DNA from 3 places in the Pseudomonas sp. GW821-FHT11D10 genome. Region 3 is predicted to be linked to each of the others. Evidence: riboswitches for the same ligand, from Rfam matches in the RefSeq annotation. Region 3 holds a riboswitch; each other region holds the start of a gene.
What was found. Region 3 has a riboswitch for cobalamin ahead of AC1RT4_RS03885 (CbtB domain-containing protein). Riboswitches for the same ligand answer to the same signal wherever they lie in the genome.
Positions count from the first base shown of each region.

Region 1 (6,337 bases), on a different contig from region 3:
TCGAAGACCGCCATTTCACCGGCGCTGACCAGATCCGGCGCCGCCAGTAATCCACGGCTGACGCTCAACCATAACGATTCGTGGCCTTCGGGCGGCGTGTAAGTCCAGGTCTCTCCGAGGCCCAATGTGACCAACAGATAATTCATCCCCGCCGGCGCCCGAACCGGGCTCTGGACACCCTGGTGCACGCCGAGAATCACCCGCGCCGGCCCCACTTCGGGCATCGCACCGGATTCCAGGTACTGGCTGTCGACACTGGCGTTTTCCAGCGCTGGCGGCAGCGCCACCCACAGTTGAAAGCCCTGGATCCTCTGCGAAGTCCCGACCGACATTTCCTTGCCGTGCCAGACCCCGCCACCCGCGCGCATCCACTCGACGCCGCCGTAGTCGATCATGCCCTTGCCCGAATCCGCATCCTCGAAACGCAAGTTGCCTTCGGTAATCAGCGTGACGGTGGCGATCCCCGAGTGCGGGTGCATGGGCATGCGGTTGATGAACGAGGCTTCACCTTCAAACAGATCGAGGAACACGAACGGCTTGATCAACCGGCCCAGATCCGAAGGGCTCATCAACCGCACAATCGAGCCATGCCCGTTGCCGCTGGTGCGGTAGCGGATGGCACGAAGGGTATCGGGTTCGCGGGTGTAGCCAGAGAGTTGTTGCTGGACGGTCATGATGATTACTCGATTCTGTTGCGGGGTGCGGTCAACAAACAGGCTGAAGCGCGGTGAAGGACGCTGTTCTTCACCGCGCCCGAGGATCAACCGCGGCGAGCGTCGAGGCTGAAGCGGCCGGCGCCGAAGGCCACGACCTGCAACAGGCCGCCGGCCATGGCGATGTTCTTGAAGAAGTGGATGAACTGGTTCTGATCGGCCAGTGCACTGTGGAAGGCCAGCGCAGTGAACACGCTGAACAACGCCAGGACGGCGGCGACGGTGCGGGTGCGGTATCCGGCGATCAGTGCCAGGCCACCGCCGATTTCAACAATGATCGCCACGGCCAGCGCCACGTGTGGAAGCGGCAGCCCGACCGAGCCGATGTAGCCGATCATCATGGCCGGCGCGGCCAGTTTGGAAAAACCGGAGAGGATGAAAATCACGCTGAGCAATACACGGCCGATCAGCGCGGCCGAAGCCTGTTTCAGGTCGGAACGGCTCTGGTGAGCGGTGGAGGTAGCGAGGTTTGCGGAAGACGTCATCAGGGCATTTCCTTCAATGAGGGTGCGATTCGACCTGAATCGCCCCGGTGAAGAAATGTTGCGCCTGGCCTGCTCATCTGAATAGCCGACTAATTTAGATCATTAGTGTCGATAAAATAGATAAGCTGCTCACCTCAGACGAAGGACTTCAATCGTAATTCGAGGAACCCGGCATGATCTCCGACCCAGGCACACCGACGCTCGACCAACTGCGCGTCTTCCTCACCGTCGTGGAAGTCGGCAGTTTTGCAGGGGCTGCGCGCAAGCTTCACCGGGCCACTTCGGTGATCAGCTATTCGATCGCCAACCTTGAAATGCAGCTGGGCGTGACGCTTTTTGATCGCCAGACCACCCGTAAACCGCAACTCACCGAAGCCGGGCGCACCGTGCTGGCCGAAGCCCGGACCATCGCCAACGGCGTGCATGGCCTGCGCGCCAAGGTCAAAGGCCTGCTTCAGGGGCTCGAAGCCGAGGTTCATGTGGTACTCGACGTGATGCTCCCCGCCGAACGGATCGTGGACGCGCTCAAGGCCTTTCAAGAGGAATTCCCCACGGTCGCTCTGCACTTGCACATGGAGGCCCTCGGCGCCGTGACCGAGCGAGTGATCAACCGCAACGCGGTCATCGGCGTGAGCGGCCCCATGAATGAGAGCATCGACGGTCTTGAAAGAATCGGCGCCGGCAACGTCGAGTTGATCCCCGTCGCCGCGCCGAATCATCCGCTGGCCTTGGCCGAACAGAATGCGCCGGGGGCCGGACGCGAGTTCACGCAACTGGTCTTGTCCGACCGCTCGGAACTGACCAAGGGCAAGGAGTTCGCGGTGCTCAGCAACCGCACCTGGCGGCTGGCGGATCTGGGTGCCAAGCACATGTTGCTGCGTGAAGGCATTGGCTGGGGCAACATGCCGACGCCGATGATCCAGGAAGATCTGGACAGCGGCCGGCTCGTGCCACTGAACCTGCCGGAGTACACCAGCGGCAAATACCCCTTCAGCATCATCTACCGCTCGGACCTGCCACCGGGGCCGGCGGCGCGATGGTTGATCGAGCGTTTTGTTCAACAAGGCGCGGCGCTGCAGGCAACCCGTTAAGCAGCGGCTGAAATGCACATCAAAACAGGACAAAGCCGTCTACGCTCCAGCCACCCCCTCTGGAGTGAACGCCATGATCCGCGCCCTGCTCACCGCTTCCCTGCTGCTGGCCCTGAGTGTTCCGGCCCATGCCGACGTGACGCCCTTCCCCGCTTCGTTCCGCACTCAGGACATCGCCGTGGACGGTGCAAAAATTCACACGCGCATCGGCGGCAAAGGCCCGGCGGTGGTGCTGTTGCATGGTTTTGGCGACACCGGTGATATGTGGGCGCCGCTGGCGGCGGATCTGGCGAAGGATCACACCGTGGTGGTGCCGGATTTGCGGGGCATGGGCCTGTCGTCGATTCCCGCCGATGGTTACGACAAGAAGACTCAGGCCGGTGACATTCGTGCGGTGCTGGCTTCGCTGGGCATCGAGCATTCGGTGGTGGTCGGTCATGACATCGGCACCATGGTCGCCTTCGCCTACGCCTCGCGGTATCCGCAGCAGACCGATCGCCTGGTGGTGATGGACGCGCCCGTTCCGGGGATCCCGCCGTGGAACGAAATCGTTCGCTCGCCGATGCTCTGGCATTTCGATTTCGGTGGACCGGATGCAGAACGGCTGGTGGCCGGGCGTGAGCGCATCTACCTCGACCGCTTCTGGAACGAGTTCGCCGGCGACCCGAAAAAGGTCGACGAAGCCACCCGCCAACACTACGCCAAACTCTACGCCCGGCCCGGCGCCATGCACGCGGCGTTCGCCCAGTTCCGCGCGATCCGCCAGGACGCCGTGGACAACGAAGCATCGATGAAGACCAAACTGAAAATGCCGGTGCTGGCGGTCGGCGGCGAAAAATCCTTCGGCAACAATGAAGCCATCGTGATGCGCAATGCCGCCGACAACGTCACCGAAGTGGTGATTGCCGGCGCGGGGCATTGGCTGATGGAGGAAGCGCCCGTCGAAACCACTCAAGCGATTCGCAGATTTATCGCGCAGTAACCTGCAAAGAGCCCTCGTCATCCTCGACACGTGCGGGTAGTTGACGCACGCCCACCCGAGTGTTCAGATGCCGCCCTGTTTCAGGTGTCCCATGCCGCCGTGCATGGGGTGAAACGGGAAACCGGTACGTTCCTTTCGAACAAGTCCGGTGCTGCCCCCGCAACGGTAGGCGCGTGATGCTTTCGACACACCACTGTGGCCAGACGGCCATGGGAAGGTGAAAGCGTCCATACGCGCGAGCCCGGAGACCGGCCTGAGATGTCTGTTTGGCAAAATCCTGCGGTGGGCGGGCATGGGCCGGTGTCGGCGTGTGCGCGATGCCTTCTCCTGCATGCTCTTCTGCGAAGATCCTTTCGAGAAGACGATGATCAAACCTTTCAACACTCCGGCTCCATCCCTGTTATTCGGCTGTCTGTTCAGCCCCCTGTTGCTGGCGGATGACACGCCGCTCGAACTCCATCAGCAAATCGTTTCCGCGCCGTCCGTGGAGTCCACCACCGTGGCCGACATGGCGCAGTTCGGCAGCAAGGTCGAGATCGTCACCCGCGAGCAGATCGAACGCGCCGGCCCCAGCGCCGATGTCAGCCGGGTGATGCAGATGTTCATTCCCGGCCTGTACGTCGCGCCGAAAAACGGTCCGTTCGACTACGGCACTTATTCGCTGCTGGGCGGGCGCAACGACGACACGCTGATCCTGCTCGACGGCGTGCGCCTGAACAATCGCCTGTACGGCGGTTTGTACCTGGACACCTTGCCGGCCAACGCCATCGAGCGCATCGAAGTGCTCAAGGGTGGGCAAAGCCTGTTGTTCGGCACCCAAGCGGTGTCGGGCGTGATCAACATCGTCACCCGCAGCCCGCAGAGCCGAAAAGCGTCCGGCGAAGTGAACATGGGCCTGGACACCTTCGGCGGCACTACCAGAGATGCGCGGGTCGAGAACATTTTCAGCAACGGTTTCGGCGATCTGGGTTTGCTGGCCTACGTCAGCCATAACGTCTCGGACGGCTATCAACCGTTTCGCAATCGCGACCTGAAAAACGTCACCGAAAAGAAGCGCGCCTATGAAGTCACGACCTTCGGCGGCAAGGCGATTCAGTCCTTCGGCGATGACAAACGCCTGGAGCTGTTCTACCAGTACGCTGACGCCAACCTCGATTTCGCCCGCCCGGTCGACAACCACAAGACCACCAACGACCGCATCCAGCAGATCGCCACGGCAACCTTCGAACAGACGCTCAACGAGCGCCTGAGCTACTTCGTCAAAGGTCATATCAACGACTGGGACACCCGCTACACGCGCATCAACAACACCGCCAATGGCGGCACCCGAACCATCAACCACAACGACTACTGGGGTTTCACCGACTGGGGCGTCCAGGCCGAAGGCAAGGCTGAATTGCCCGGCGGGCATGTGCTGGTGTTCGGTACGGACAACCAGTGGTTCAAGGGTCAGGACGATGTGCTGACCATCGACAACGACAAGGCCGAAGCCCACGCGCTCTATACCCAACTGCGCCCGCAGTTCGACGCCCTGCCCGACTGGCACCCGAGCATCGGCATCCGTCACGAAGCCATGGGCGGTGGCGACAGCGCCACGGTCGGCATGCTCACTTCGCTGTATGACCTCAATGAAAACTGGTCTGTGCGCGGGCAATACGGCACGGCTTACAAACTGCCGAACGCCGAGCAGTTGTTCGTCAACGAACCGGGCGACGAGTTGGGCAACCGTAATCTGAAACCGGAGAAAAGCCGCAACGCCGAGCTCGGTCTGGATTACAAGGGCCTGCTGCTCGACCGCGAGTTCAGCGCCAGCGTCACCCTGTTCAAACGCAAGATCGATGACCTGATCACCCTCGACGACATCCAGTGGGTCAACGGCCAGGGCCGGGTGCAGATGCGCGGTTTCGAGGCGGACGCGAAACTGGCGCTCAACGAGCAATGGAGCCTGCAGGCCGACATGACCCGCAACCTCACCGAGTCGCGCGCAGGCGTCACGCTGAACGATGTGCCGAGCTTCTTCGCCCGTTCGCGAATTGGCTATGAGTCGGTCGACCGGATGTGGGGCGCCGGCGGTGCGATCCGTTACATCCGCGATGTCATCAGCTCGAAACAGGTCGAGTACGGCCATTATTCGGTGGTGGACGCCGACGCCTATCGCTACCTCGACGGCGCCCACCAGCATCGGGTGAGTCTGCTGGTGGAGAACCTGTTCGACCGCGATTACGTCACCAGTCGCTCGAACAACGTCGACAACCTCGGGCGGCCATTCACCTCCGAAGTCCGCTACACGTATCGCTTCTGATGGCTGACATCATCACCACCGACGGCGTCGATTCGCATCCGGACTGGTCGCACGTGCCCGAGCATGCGCGCCACGTGTTCCTCTGCACCGGCCCGCGCTGCACCCAGCGCGGCGCCTTGCAGTTATGGAAAACCTTGCGCCGGCATCTGCTGGCGCATGACCGTATCGAAACCCCGGGCGGCGTTCTGCTGACCCGCACCCATTGTCAGTTCCCGTGCAACCTGGGGCCGATCGTGACGGTGTACCCGGAAGCGTGCTGGTACGGCGTGCGCAGTCACGCGGACGCACAACGACTGGTCGAAGGGCATCTGGTGGGCGGTGAATTGGTCGAGGATTTGCTGATCAGGGCGCGCCCATGAGAAGGATCGTTTTTTTGGGCGCCCTGCTCTGCGCGCTGCCCGTTTGGGCCGACAGTTACCGCAACTGTGGCGAGACCTGGAACGCACCGGCCGCACCACCTTCGCGGATCGTCGCCCTCAATCAGCACGCCGCCGATCTGGTGCTCGCACTGGGTGCGAGCTCGGCGCTGGCGGGCGTCGCCTATCTGGATGACACCGGTGCGTCGCAGTCCGAGTATTTCGGCGTGCCGGTGATTGCGCCGCGCTATCCGTCGAGCGAAGTGCTGTACGCGCAGAGGCCGGATCTGGTGATCGGCGGATTCGCTTCTGCCTTCGGCAATGGCGTGACGTCGCGCAGCGGGCTGGGGCGTAACGGCGTGGCGTCCTATCTGCTGGAGTCGGCGTGTAACGGGCACTCGCTGGACT
Region 1 covers NZ_JBXARR010000009.1:34,720-41,056, forward strand. The annotation lists gene AC1RT4_RS23140 (pirin family protein) at 1-674, opposite strand, end outside; gene AC1RT4_RS23145 (DoxX family protein) at 761-1,198, opposite strand; gene AC1RT4_RS23150 (LysR family transcriptional regulator) at 1,372-2,289, shown strand; gene AC1RT4_RS23155 (alpha/beta fold hydrolase) at 2,363-3,271, shown strand; cobalamin riboswitch at 3,337-3,542, shown strand; gene AC1RT4_RS23160 (TonB-dependent receptor plug domain-containing protein) at 3,636-5,573, shown strand; gene AC1RT4_RS23165 ((2Fe-2S) ferredoxin domain-containing protein) at 5,573-5,932, shown strand; gene AC1RT4_RS23170 (ABC transporter substrate-binding protein) at 5,929-6,337, shown strand, end outside.
Region 1: it holds a riboswitch for cobalamin, as region 3 does, so the genes downstream of both, AC1RT4_RS23160 (TonB-dependent receptor plug domain-containing protein) here and AC1RT4_RS03885 (CbtB domain-containing protein) in region 3, are expected to answer to the same signal.

Region 2 (6,337 bases), on a different contig from region 3:
TCAGGCGATAGAGCACCACACCCGGCGCACCGGCCACAGCAAACCAAAACAGCGCGGCGAACACCGCATCGCTGCCGTTCTCCAGTACCGATTCGGTGGCGGCGCGGGCGACAGCGGTGCTGTCCAGCTCATCGGTCTGACGGCTGACCAGATAGCCCACACGCTTGCGCGCCTCTTCCAGATCATCGGCGCGCAGGGCCTTGGCCACCGGCTCGACGTGCTCACCCAGGCTGCGCATGCCGAGGGCGCAATACAGCGCGAGAATCTCGACGATCCAGCCCACATACGGCGCCCAGGAAAACGCCGTGGCCAGCAGGGTCAGCGGCAACACCGCAATCACCCACGCGGTGACACCATGGCTGCGCCAGCCGCGACCAGCGCTATTGAAACGTTGCTCGATGCGCCCGGCGAAATTGCCGAACGCCACCAGCGGATGCCAGCGTTTCGGTTCACCCAGCAGCGCATCCAGCGCAACCGCGGCGACACTCAACAACGCCACACTCATTGATTCACTCCCCAAAAATTTTCATACAGCAGCTCATTGAGCGGACGCGCCTGCGCCCACCCTTCGAGTACCAGCATCGGCGCCGGATAGAATTCCTTGACCGGCCCCAAACAAAGAACCGCCAACGGCTTGGCCCCGGCCGGCAGTTTCAGCAGATCGGCCAGCGCCTGCGGCTCGAACAGCGACACCCAGCCCATGCCCAGGCCTTCGGCACGCGCGGCGAGCCACAGGTTCTGGATTGCGCAGGACAACGAGGCCATGTCCATTTCCGGCAACGTGCGGCGGCCGAAAATATGCCGCTCGCGATCGTCCATCAACGCAGCGACCAACACTTCGGCGCAGTCGTTGATGCCTTCGACCTTGAGCTTCATGAACTCGTCGCTGCGTTCGCCGAGGGCTTCGGCGGTGCGCACGCGCTCCTCTTCAACAAGGTTCTGGATCTGGCCACGTAGCGCGCGGTCGCTGATGCGGATGAAGCGCCACGGCTGCATCAGGCCGACACTCGGCGCCTGGTGCGCGGCTTCAAGCAAACGGCGCAACAGTTCCGGCTCGACCGTGCCGCCGCTGAAATGGCGCATGTCGCGGCGTTCGGCGATGGCGCGGTAGACCGCTTCGCGCTCGGCGTCAGTGAAGGCGTTGTCGGTCATGGCACCAACAGTGCGGCAATCGCCGACGGATTCGACGGGAAGTAAAAATGCACGTACGAGGCGGTCATCCGCCCTTCCCGGTAAACAGCTTCCGCGCCGCGCCCGCCGTTGGGGCTGTGGCCACGGGCAATCGGTGTCAGTTCGGTGGTGGTCAGGGAATGATGATAGGTGTGGCCGCGCAGCAGGCCTTCCGGCAGGTCGACCTCTTGCAGCGCCAGCGCGGCGAGACGCTTCTGCATCACGGCGTCGCCACTCAACAGGCCGACCAAATCAGCGCGGGTGCCTTCGACATCGGTCAACGAGTCGAGCAGATACAACATGCCGCCACATTCGGCGAGCAGCGGTTTTCCGGCCGCATGATGCGCGCGGATCGCTTTGAGCATGTCGGCGTTCTGCGACAGGGCAACGTGGTGCAATTCCGGATAGCCGCCGGGCAGGTACAAGCTGTGGGCGTCGGGCAATTGCGTATCGCGGATCGGCGAAAAGAAACTCAACTCGGCGCCCATCGCCCGCAACAGATCGAGACTGGCGCCGTAGGTAAAGGCGAAGGCTTCGTCGCGGGCGACGGCAATTCGCACGCCTTCGAGCAGCTTTTCGGTCTCAATGATTTCAGGCGCGGCGAATTCCACGGCCGGTGGCAGCGCTACCTCGCAAGTGCCGGCCAGCGCTTCGGCGGCGGCGTCGAGGCGCACGTCGAGATCATTGAGTTCGCTGGCCTGCACCAGACCGAGATGGCGGCTCGGCAGTTCGATTCCGGTTTCCCGGGACAATGCGCCGTACCAGCGCAGGCCTTCGGTGAGGCTGCCTTCGAGCAACTGCGCATGGCGCGCGGTGCCGACGCGGTTTGCCAGCACGCCGGCGAACGGCAGGTCCGGCTGATAGCGCGCCAGCCCCAGCGCCAGTGCGCCGAAGGTCTGAGCCATGGCCGTGCCGTCGATCACACCCAGCACCGGCACGCCGAAATGCCGGGCCAGATCGGCGCTCGACGGCGTGCCGTCGAACAGGCCCATGACGCCTTCGATCAGGATCAGATCGGCTTCGGCGGCGGCTTCCCACAACAGGCGTCGACTTTCCTGTTCGCCGACCATCCACATGTCCAGTTGATAGACCGGCGCACCGCTGGCGCGCTCGAGGATCATCGGGTCGAGAAAGTCCGGGCCGCATTTGAACACGCGAACCTTGCGCCCCTGATTGCGATGCAGACGGGCCAGCGCGGCAGTGACGGTGGTCTTGCCCTGACCGGAGGCCGGCGCGGCGATCAGTACCGCCGGGCAGTGACGTGGTTGATTCAAAGTTCGACGCCTTTCTGCGCTTTGATGCCGGCCTGGAAGGCATGCTTGATCATGCCCATTTCGGTGACGGTGTCGCCCATCTCGATCATTTCCGGCTTTGCGGCGCGGCCGGTGACGATCACGTGCTGCATCGGCGGACGGGCCTGCAGATCACTGAGCACCTGATCCAGATCGAGGTAGCCGTGCTTGAGGGCGATGTTCAGCTCATCGAGCACCACCAGACCGATCGACGGATCGCGCAGCAGTTCGCGGGAGACTTCCCAGGCCGCTTCGGCGGCGGCGATGTCGCGCTGGCGGTCCTGGGTTTCCCAGGTGAAGCCCTCGCCCATCACATGAAAACGCACTTGCTCCGGGAAGCGGCGGAAGAACAGCTCTTCGCCGGTGCTGTTGCGGCCCTTGATGAACTGCACCACGCCGCACTGCATGCCGTGGCCCATGGCGCGAGCGAGCATGCCGAATGCCGAGCTGCTTTTGCCTTTGCCGTTGCCGGTCAGCACCAGCACCAGGCCGCATTCATCTGGCGAATTGGCGATGCGTTCATCGATCACGGCTTTTTTGCGCTGCATGCGCGCCAGGTGGCGCTCGTCGCGTTCGGGGGAATCAGTCATGGGGGAGCTCTCCGTTGAGGCTGGATAACGGCGGGCAGGCACAAGAATAGACGGCAACAAGCCTGGCATCGCCCACCGTGATGCCGCTGGATGGATCAGGCCGGTCTCCGGGCTCATGAGCGGCTGGTGCCTGGCTGCGCGCCTTCCCGCTTTTACGCAGTGGCATCGGACGCAGCTTTTACTCATTTACCGTTGCGGGGGCAGCGCCGGGATCGTGAGGGTTCATCGCTTGAAGACCCGCCTCACCGGCTTCCCTGTTTCACTCTGTCGACATGCGCCACAGAGCACCTGAAACAAGCCGCGAAGGTTAGAGGGTTGGGGGTGGAGCGTCAATTGAAGAGGGGCTTGTGCGGCGAATAACTGCCGCCGATCAATTAACTGACGCCAATCTTGTGCCACACTGTCAGCAGTGATATCAAAGAGCCATGCTTTTTGACTGCAGAGAGCACATCACAATAACAAGGGAGAGCACCATGCAAGGCATGATCATCAGCAATCCGCGGCTGGAATTCCTGCGCCCGGTGCTGGAACGCTGGTTTGACTGTATCGACCGCTACAACGCCGTGCGCGGCGACAACGACACGCCCTACTGGCACGACGAAAAAGCCAACCTCGGCCTGCTGTCGGCCGCTGCCTGGATGGCCGAACTGGTCACCCTGCGCGACACCGCCACCCGCAAACAAAACGAAGAAGGCGAGCGCAATGCCCGCGCCGACCTGTTTATCGCTGGCGCCGAGGAGCGCGCCTTCATTCAGGCCACCCAACGCTGGCCACGCGTCACCAGCCTGAATCTGACGCAGGCCTTGGCGGATATCACCAGCGATGCCAAGCGCATCAGCTACGCCAGCGACCTGAAACTCGGCTGCCTGTTCGTCGCCCCGCAAAAGGCCCAGCACAGCGCCAGCCCGGAAGAACTGCAGGACATGGTCGACGACCTGCAAAAGGAACACACCTGCGCCGTCGCCTGGTATTTCCCCTACGCCTACCGCAAATTGCGCAGCGAAGCCGGCAACTATCACCCCGGCATTGCCGTGCTGTTCAAGGAAGCCCGCGGCTGAGGGTTGAACCATCGGGCTTGTGCGCTTCTCTATGATTAAGAATGCATTCATAGGGAAGATCAGCAATGCGCAAGCCCCAGCTCGTTTTCGTCATCGTGCTCGCCGGAGGGCTCGCCGCCTGTGGTGAATCCTCCAGCCTGCAAGTCTCCGACGGCACCGGCCCGTCACCCCGGTTGCCCGAACCGAACAAGACCCTGATCCCGACGGTGAACATCGCCCCGGCCATCGGCTGGCCGGCCGGCGCGAAACCGACGACAACGGCAGGCACTCAAGTGGCAGCCTTTGCCGAAAATCTCGATCACCCGCGCTGGCTGTACGTGCTGCCCAATGGCGACGTGCTGGTGGCGGAAACCAACGCCCCGCCCAAACCCGACGACGGCAAGGGCATTCGCGGCTGGGTGATGAAGAAAGTCATGGGCCGCGCCGGTGCCGGCGTTCCCAGCCCGAACCGCATTACCCTGCTGCGTGACGCCGATCACGATGGCGTGGCCGAAACCCGCACGGTGTTCCTGCAGAACCTCAACTCGCCGTTCGGCATGACCCTGGTCGGCAACGATCTGTACGTCGCCGATACCGATCGCCTGCTGCGCTTTAACTACGAACCCGGCGCGACCGAAATCAAGAGCCAGCCGATCAAGGTCGTGGACTTGCCGGGCGGCACGCTCAACCACCACTGGACCAAGAACGTCATCGCCAGCAAGGACGGCAGCAAGCTGTACGTCACTGTCGGCTCGAACAGCAACGTCGGCGAAAACGGCCTCGATCAGGAAGAAGGCCGTGCGGCGATCTGGGAAGTCGATCGCGCCACCGGCAACCACCGGATCTTCGCCTCGGGCATCCGTAACCCCAACGGCCTGGCCTGGGAACCACAAACCGGTGCGCTGTGGACCGCCGTCAACGAGCGCGACGAAATCGGCAGCGATCTGGTGCCGGACTACATCACCTCGGTCAAGGACGGTGGCTTCTATGGCTGGCCGTTCAGCTACTACGGCCAGCACATTGACGTGCGTGTGGAACCACAGCGGCCGGACATGGTGGCCAAGGCCATCGCTCCCGACTACGCCGTCGGCCCGCACACTGCATCACTTGGCCTGACCTTCGCTGAAGGCAATCGCCTGCCGGCGCAGTTCAAGGAAGGCGCGTTCATCGGCCAGCACGGCTCGTGGAACCGCAAACCGCATAGCGGTTACAAGGTGATCTTTGTGCCGTTTGCTGCCGGCAAGCCGAGCGGAACGCCCGTGGATGTGCTGACCGGCTTCCTCGACAAGGACGAGAACGCGCTGGGTCGCCCGGTCGGCGTGGTGATCGACCAACAAGGTGGATTGCTGGTGGCGGATGACGTGGGGAACAAGGTGTGGCGGGTTTCAGCGACCCGTTAATCTGTTGCAGGCATAAAAAACCCGTGGGAGCCATTCAGTTCCCACGGGTTTTTATGTATCTGGATTACGGGTTATGCGCCAGATGCTCCGGCTGCAGAACGCGCTTGGCGCTCAGATAGGCTTTCTGCCAATACGCTTTCGACAGGCTGTCCAGCTTCACCGTGCCACCGGTGGCCGGCGCATGAACGAAGCGCCCTTCCCCAACGTAGATTCCGGCATGACTGACCTGCGAGCCGCCATTGGTGGCGAAGAAGATCAGGTCGCCAGTCTGCAGCCCTTCCTTGCCGACATTCGGCGCCTGCATCACGATCATCTCGCGGGTGGAACGCGGCAGGCTGATGCCGGCGGCATCGCGATAGACAAACCCGATCAGGCCGCTGCAATCGAAGCCCGAATCCGGCGTGTTGCCGCCCCAGCGATAAGGCGTGCCCACCAGCCCGAGCGCGCGAAACAGCACGTCTTCGGCAGCGGGGGAAAAGGCCTGGGAGGATCCGAATACGATCGGAGCGCGAACCACCGGCGCAGGCGGCGGAGTGCGACTGGCGCAGCCACTGAGCAGCGCTGCGAAGAACATCAAGGCAAAGCGGGCCGACATCGTCATATGCAGAACATCCTGATCTGGCTGAGGCTTTGACTGCCGATTCGACAGAAAACAAAACCGCCTGCGTTGGGACGCAGGCGGTTTGCCATCAATATAGATCAGGATTCTAGCGGCTACGCGGCAAACTTCAAGTAAGACTTTAACTTCACCTTGTAAAGTTTAGGTCTATTGCCTCTGAAGGGCCGCATTGTCGCCACGAGCTTGGCGACAAAGGCGTGATTACTTGCGAGCGGTAACCACGGTTGGA
Region 2 covers NZ_JBXARR010000003.1:25,212-31,548, forward strand. The annotation lists gene cbiB (adenosylcobinamide-phosphate synthase CbiB) at 1-505, opposite strand, end outside; gene bluB (5,6-dimethylbenzimidazole synthase) at 502-1,152, opposite strand; gene AC1RT4_RS10255 (cobyrinic acid a,c-diamide synthase CobB) at 1,149-2,444, opposite strand; gene cobO (cob(I)yrinic acid a,c-diamide adenosyltransferase) at 2,441-3,052, opposite strand; cobalamin riboswitch at 3,134-3,359, opposite strand; gene AC1RT4_RS10265 (hypothetical protein) at 3,526-4,110, shown strand; gene AC1RT4_RS10270 (PQQ-dependent sugar dehydrogenase) at 4,176-5,489, shown strand; gene AC1RT4_RS10275 (C40 family peptidase) at 5,554-6,090, opposite strand; gene AC1RT4_RS10280 (C40 family peptidase) at 6,310-6,337, opposite strand, start outside.
Region 2: it holds a riboswitch for cobalamin, as region 3 does, so the genes downstream of both, cobO (cob(I)yrinic acid a,c-diamide adenosyltransferase) here and AC1RT4_RS03885 (CbtB domain-containing protein) in region 3, are expected to answer to the same signal.

Region 3 (6,337 bases):
GCCGAGCAATTGCTGGATCAACTCGGTGCCGCTGTCCGGCAGCTCGGCCGGCAGCGGATAACCTTCAGCCTGTAACGCCCGCAGGATATTCAGCGCGGCAGCCGGCGTGTCGAGGCCGACGCCGTTGCCGATGCGCCCGTCCCGGGTCGGATAGTTGGCGAGGATCAGCGCAATGCGTTTTTCAGCGTTCGGCACCCGCGCCAGATCGACCCAGCGCCGCGCCAGTTCGGCCACAAAATCCATGCGCTCGGGTTGGGCCCGATAACACACCACGTCGGACTGACTGCGCTCGCTGCGCCAGGCCAGGTCCTTGAAGCTGATCGGCCGACTGATGATCCGGCCGTCGAGCTCCGGTAATGCGATGTGCATCGCCAGATCCCGCGGACCGAGGCCCTGCTCGCTCTCGCGCCAGCCGGGTTCGTTGTCCTGGGCGCAGATCGCCTGGATCACCGGAATATTTCGACGGAATGGCCGCAGATGCGGTGCTTCCGGGCTGGACTGGGCGAAACCGGTGGTGTTCAGAATCACCGACGCTTCGACCTCATCCAGCCAGTCCTCGACCACCGACAGGCAGCCGGGCTCTTTCAAACTGGCCACGGCGATCGGCAGCGGATTGAGTCCGGCTGCCTGAAGCCGTTGGCAGAACACGTCGATAAACGCCGTGTTCGCCGCTTGCAAATGCGAGCGATAAAACAACACCGCCGCGACCGGTTGACCGGGCAGCCAATCGGCTTGCCAGTCGCTCAGTGCGGCGGTGTTTTGGTTCGGGTGATAAATCGCCGTGCGCGGCAGCGTCTGCGGCTCGCCCCACACGTAATCCCGCGCCAGCCAGCGATTGGCCAGGCAACGGAAAAAGTCCAGCGCGTTGCCCATGCCGCCCTGACGCAAAAACTGCCAGAGCCGGTCGCGATCCTCGGCGCCCACGGTGCTCAAGTCACTGAGCTCCGGGTCAGGACGGTCATCGCCCGGCACCAGAATCACCTGCACGCCACGCTCGGACAGCTCGACCAGCCGCTCGACGCCATAACGCCAATAAGCGATGCCGCCGTGCAACGAGATCAGAATGACCTTGGCGTGGCGCAGCACTTCATCGACGTACAAGTCGACCGACGCATGGTTCTGCACCTGCATCGGGTTGGCCAGCCGCACGCTCGGGTAATCCTCGGGCAGTTGCTGCGCGGCTTCGGCGAGCAGCGCGAGGCTGGAATCGCCGCTGCACAGGATCACCAGCTCGGCGGGGGTTTGTCCAAGGTCGGCAATGTTGTCATCCGACACGAAACCGCCGGGCTGGGTCCTGAGCAGGTGCATGGCTTAAACGCTGAGCGCAGCGCGCAGTTGCGCTTCGAGCTGGGCCGCGTCCAGTGCCTGACCGATCAACACCAGACGCGTCACACGTGCCTCATCGGCGCCCCACTGACGGTCGAAGTGCTTGTCGAAACGCGTGCCCACGCCCTGGATCAGCAGACGCATCGGCTTGTTCGGGATCGCCGCGAAGCCTTTGACCCGCAGGATGCCGTGCTGAACCACCAGTTGCGTCAGTGCGTCGAGCAGCAGGCTTTCGTCGGCTTGCGGCAGTTCGATGGAGATCGAGTCGAAGGCGTCGTGATCGTGATCGTCGTGATCGTCATCGCCTTCACCGTGGTGGTGATCGTGATGGCTGTGGCGGCTGTCGATGTGTTCTTCGGAACCTGCGCCGAGGCCAATCAACACGTCCAGCGGCAGACGACCGTTGCTGGCTTCGATGATTTTCACTGCTGGCGGCAGTTCTTCGGCGACTTCGAGACGGACGCGCGCGAGGTCTTCAGGGCTGGTCTGGTCGGCCTTGTTGAGGATCACCAGATCGGCGCTGGCCAGTTGGTCGGCGAACAGTTCGTGCAGCGGCGATTCGTGGTCCAGGTTCGGATCGAGTTTGCGCTGGGCGTCGACCTGATCCGGGAACGCGGCGAAGGTGCCGGCGGCCACGGCCGGGCTGTCGACCACGGTGATCACCGCGTCAACGGTGCAGGCGCTGCGGATTTCCGGCCACTGGAAGGCTTGCACCAGCGGCTTTGGCAGGGCCAGGCCCGAGGTTTCGATCAGGATGTGGTCGAGATCGCCGCGACGGGCCACCAGTTCGCGCATTACCGGGAAGAACTCTTCCTGAACCGTGCAGCACAGGCAGCCGTTGGCCAGTTCGTAGACGCGGCCGGTGGCTTCTTCTTCGGTGCAGCCGATGGTGCATTGCTTGAGGATTTCACCGTCGATGCCCAGCTCGCCAAACTCGTTGACGATCACCGCGATGCGGCGGCCCTGAGCATTGTCGAGCATGTGCCGCAGCAAGGTGGTTTTGCCCGAGCCGAGGAAGCCGGTGACGATGGTGACGGGGAGTTTGGCCAGTGTTTTCATCGGATGCCCTTTGGCAAGGTGGCGGGCATACGGGACGAGACCGGCGACGCGGGTGCGTGCCTGGAGAGTTCGCCACCGGATCACCCCGCCCGGTTGAAAGTGAGAATCTGTGACGAGGCAGGTCTCCTGGCTGACGGTGTTCGGGTCTTGGCCCGGTATTCGCTGCGCCTTCCCGCTGGCTCTGGATTGAGTTGGCAGTGGCGTGGCAGCGAACAGCACCGTTCACAGTTGCGGGGGCAGCCGCGGCTTGGACCGCGTTCCCTTCTTAGCTTCGGCGTGGGCCGAAGAACCTCGAAAGCGCAAGGCTACGCATGGGTTCGTGATGGGTCAATGGTTGGTGGATTTTGGGATTGGGGGCATATCCGTTGCTTCGGGTGCTGCCGCTGGCGGTTTCGCTCTTACAGCGAGTCCCTTTTTCAAACGCCAAAAAGGAACCAAAAGGCTTTTGCCCCGGCGTACGGCACTTCGCCTAGGCTCAGTGTTCCCTCGCTACGGTGTCCATCAGGGGGCATCGCCTACGGTTTGCTTCGCTGCACCTCCTCTCGATGTATGCGGCTTCGCCGCACGGCGCTGCGCGCCTACCCCCTGATGAACACCTCCGCTCGGCCTGCCGAAGGGGCAAAAAATCAAGAGCCAGAGCCAGAGCAAAAGCCAGAGCAAAAGCCAGATCAAGAGCTCCCTCACCCTAGCCCTCTCCCGGAGGGAGAGGGAACTGATCGAGTGGTTTGGGAGAGGTTCGCCGACGTGCGATACCGCGTCGAACTCAAGTTTTGAAAAGCCCACAAATCGGCTCCCTCTCCTAGGGGAGAGGGCTGGGGTGAGGGGTAACCCCACCACAAAACCAAAGCCGAACACGCCCTGCTCCCCCCACTCAAAACGATGAGCGTTAGCTCGAGTAAAGCTTTTGATCGCAGGGCCCGTCGGCAGGCTGAGTGGAGGGATTGATCCGGGGGTGGGAGCGCAGCGACCGTGCGGCGCAGCCGCATGCATCGAGAGGAGGTGCAGCGAAGCAAACCGTAGGCGATGCCCCCGGATCGATCCCGGAGCGAAGGAACCCCGAGCCTCAGCGAGGGGCCGTACGTCAGGGTTAAAGACCTTTTGGTTACTTTTGGGGCGTTTGCCAAAAGTGACCCGCCGTAAGGGCGGAACCCTAAGTGGCCGTTACCGCAGCAACGGATCTGCCCACAAAATTGACTAAAATCCCCAACCCATGGTCTCCTACACAACTTGTTACGGGTGCCCTTCACAGGGTGAAACGGGAAACCGGTGAATCATGTGCTTTACTCTAAAGCCATGTCAGTCCGGTGCTGCCCCCGCAACGGTAAGCGAGCGAAGCGTCAGATCCACTGTGCCCACAGGCATGGGAAGGTGACGCTTGCAGGTCGGCCAGACGCCAACCCCTCGTGAGCCCGGAGACCGGCCCGCAACACACAGTGCGCATCCTTGCGCCACTGAACATAACAAACCCGCGGTGGGCGGGCGCTGTTCGAACCTCTGCGTGCCCGGCCGCAGGGGTTTTCATGCGCTCAATTCACCCGCTGACACTCCAGAGGGAAGCGCCATGTCGATCATCAGCAGCACCGGCAGCAATTCGGACAAGATCTCCAGCACTACCACCCTGAGCCAACGCCTGACCGCCGCCGTCTGCGCGTCGATCCTCGGTGCGTGCCTCGTGTATTTCGCCGGTTTCTCGCACATCGAAGCGGTGCACAACGCCGCCCACGATACCCGCCACAGCGCCGCGTTCCCGTGCCACTGAGACCTGACGACATGATCAAGCGTATTGCGCAGACCGCAGGTTTCACCGGCCTTCTGGCCGCCCTGCTCCTGACGTTGCTGCAAAGCTTCTGGGTTTCGCCGCTGATTCTGCAGGCCGAAACCTTCGAGAAAGCCGAGCCGGTGGCCGAAGTTCACGAACACGCTGCCGGCACCGCCGCCCACACCCACGATGCCGAAGCCTGGGAGCCGGAAGACGGTTGGCAGCGCGTGGTGTCCACCACCGGCGGCAATCTGGTCGTAGCCGTGGGTTTTGCCCTGATGCTGGCGGGTCTGTACACCCTGCGTGCGCCGACCAAAACCTCGCAAGGCCTGCTCTGGGGGCTGGCCGGTTATGCGACCTTCGTACTCGCCCCGACCATGGGCCTGCCACCTGAACTGCCGGGCACTGCTGCCGCGGATCTGGCCTCGCGTCAGATGTGGTGGATCGGCACTGCCGCCTCCACCGCTGTCGGCCTGGCCTTGATCGCGTTCAGCCGTAACTGGCTGATGAAGATCCTCGGCGTGGCGATCCTTGCCGTGCCGCACGTGATCGGCGCGCCACAACCGGAAGTGCATTCGATGCTCGCCCCGGAAGCCCTCGAAGCTCAGTTCAAAATCGCTTCGCAGCTGACCAACGTCGCGTTCTGGCTGGCCCTGGGCCTGATCAGCGCCTGGTTGTTCCGCCGCAAAAGCGAAGGTCAGTACCACGCATGACCGATGACAGCGCAGCGCCGACCTTCGTGGTCGGCCTGGGCTGCCAGCGCGGCTGCCCGGCCAGCACGCTGCGTGCATTGCTTGACCAGGCGTTGCAGGCGCATCGAATTGATCTTGAGAAGGTCAAGGCGCTCGCCAGTATCGACCTCAAGCGCGACGAACCCGGTTTGCAGGAACTCGCCGCCCAACTGGCGCTGCCGTTGCTGTATTTCAGCAGCGAGGAACTGGCCAGTTATCAGCAACGTTTGAGTCATCATTCACAGATCGCCTTCGAACGCACCGGCTGTTATGGCGTAGCGGAAAGTGCCGCGCTGGCGCTCGCCGAACAGTTGATCAGCGGCCCGGCAAAACTGCTGATTTCGCGGCAAAAGTACGCTCAAGCAACTCTGGCATTGGCCGGCGCGGCGTAAATTCCCGATAATCCCCGCTTTCGATCATGAGCATTCTTCATCTGAAGGGCTTGTGAAGCACTGCCCTGCCCCTTTTTTACAGGATCCAACGATGACCGTTTACTTCATCGGCGCCGGCCCCGGCGACCCGGAATTGATCACTGTCAAAGGCCAGCGGCTGATCCGCAGCTGCCCGGTGATCATCTACGCAGGTTCGCTGGTGCCGACGGCGGTGCTGGAAGGTCATTGCGCTGAAACCGTGGTCAACAGCGCAGAGCTGCACCTGGAACAGATCATCGACCTGATCAAGACCGCCCACGCCAAAGGCCAGGATGTGGCGCGGGTGCATTCGGGGGATCCAAGCCTGTATGGCGCCATTGGTGAGCAGATTCGTTATCTGCGCGAGTTGGGTATCCCGTTCGAAATCATTCCCGGCGTGACCGCTACCGCCGCGTGCGCCGCGCTGTTGGGCGCTGAACTTACGCTGCCGGACATCTCGCAAAGCGTGATCCTCACCCGTTATGCGGACAAGACGGCGATGCCTGCCGGCGAGGAACTCGGCAGTCTGGCGCAGCACGGGGCGACCATGGCGATTCATCTGGGGGTCAATCATCTGGAGAAAATCATTGCCGAACTGCTGCCGCATTACGGTGCGGATTGCCCGATTGCGGTGATTCACCGGGCGACGTGGCCGGATCAGGACTGGGTGGTCGGGACGCTGGAGGATATTGCCGAGAAGGTGGCGGCCAAGGGGTTTCGGCGTACGGCGTTGATTCTGGTCGGGCGGGTGTTGGGCAGCGATCATTTCAGTGAGTCGTCGCTGTATCGCGCCGGGCACGCGCACCTTTATCGACCGTGAATGGGACGCGGAGCGTCCCGGGCTGCATTCCCACGCAGAGCGTGGGAACGATCAAAAAAAACGGCGCTCACGGGGCGCCGTTTTTCATGCCGCAGCGAACACCTTAGTAGTAGGCGTTTTCTTTCTGCGTGTGGTCGGTCACGTCGCGAACGCCCTTGAGTTCCGGAATGCGCTCGAGCAGGGTGCGCTCGATGCCTTCCTTCAGGGTCACGTCCGCCTGGCCGCAGCCCTG
Region 3 covers NZ_JBXARR010000001.1:812,805-819,141, reverse strand. The annotation lists gene cobN (cobaltochelatase subunit CobN) at 1-1,308, opposite strand, end outside; gene cobW (cobalamin biosynthesis protein CobW) at 1,312-2,385, opposite strand; cobalamin riboswitch at 2,485-2,694, opposite strand; cobalamin riboswitch at 3,603-3,824, shown strand; gene AC1RT4_RS03885 (CbtB domain-containing protein) at 3,947-4,144, shown strand; gene AC1RT4_RS03880 (CbtA family protein) at 4,156-4,857, shown strand; gene AC1RT4_RS03875 (cobalamin biosynthesis protein) at 4,854-5,267, shown strand; gene cobM (precorrin-4 C(11)-methyltransferase) at 5,359-6,105, shown strand; gene nfuA (Fe-S biogenesis protein NfuA) at 6,209-6,337, opposite strand, start outside.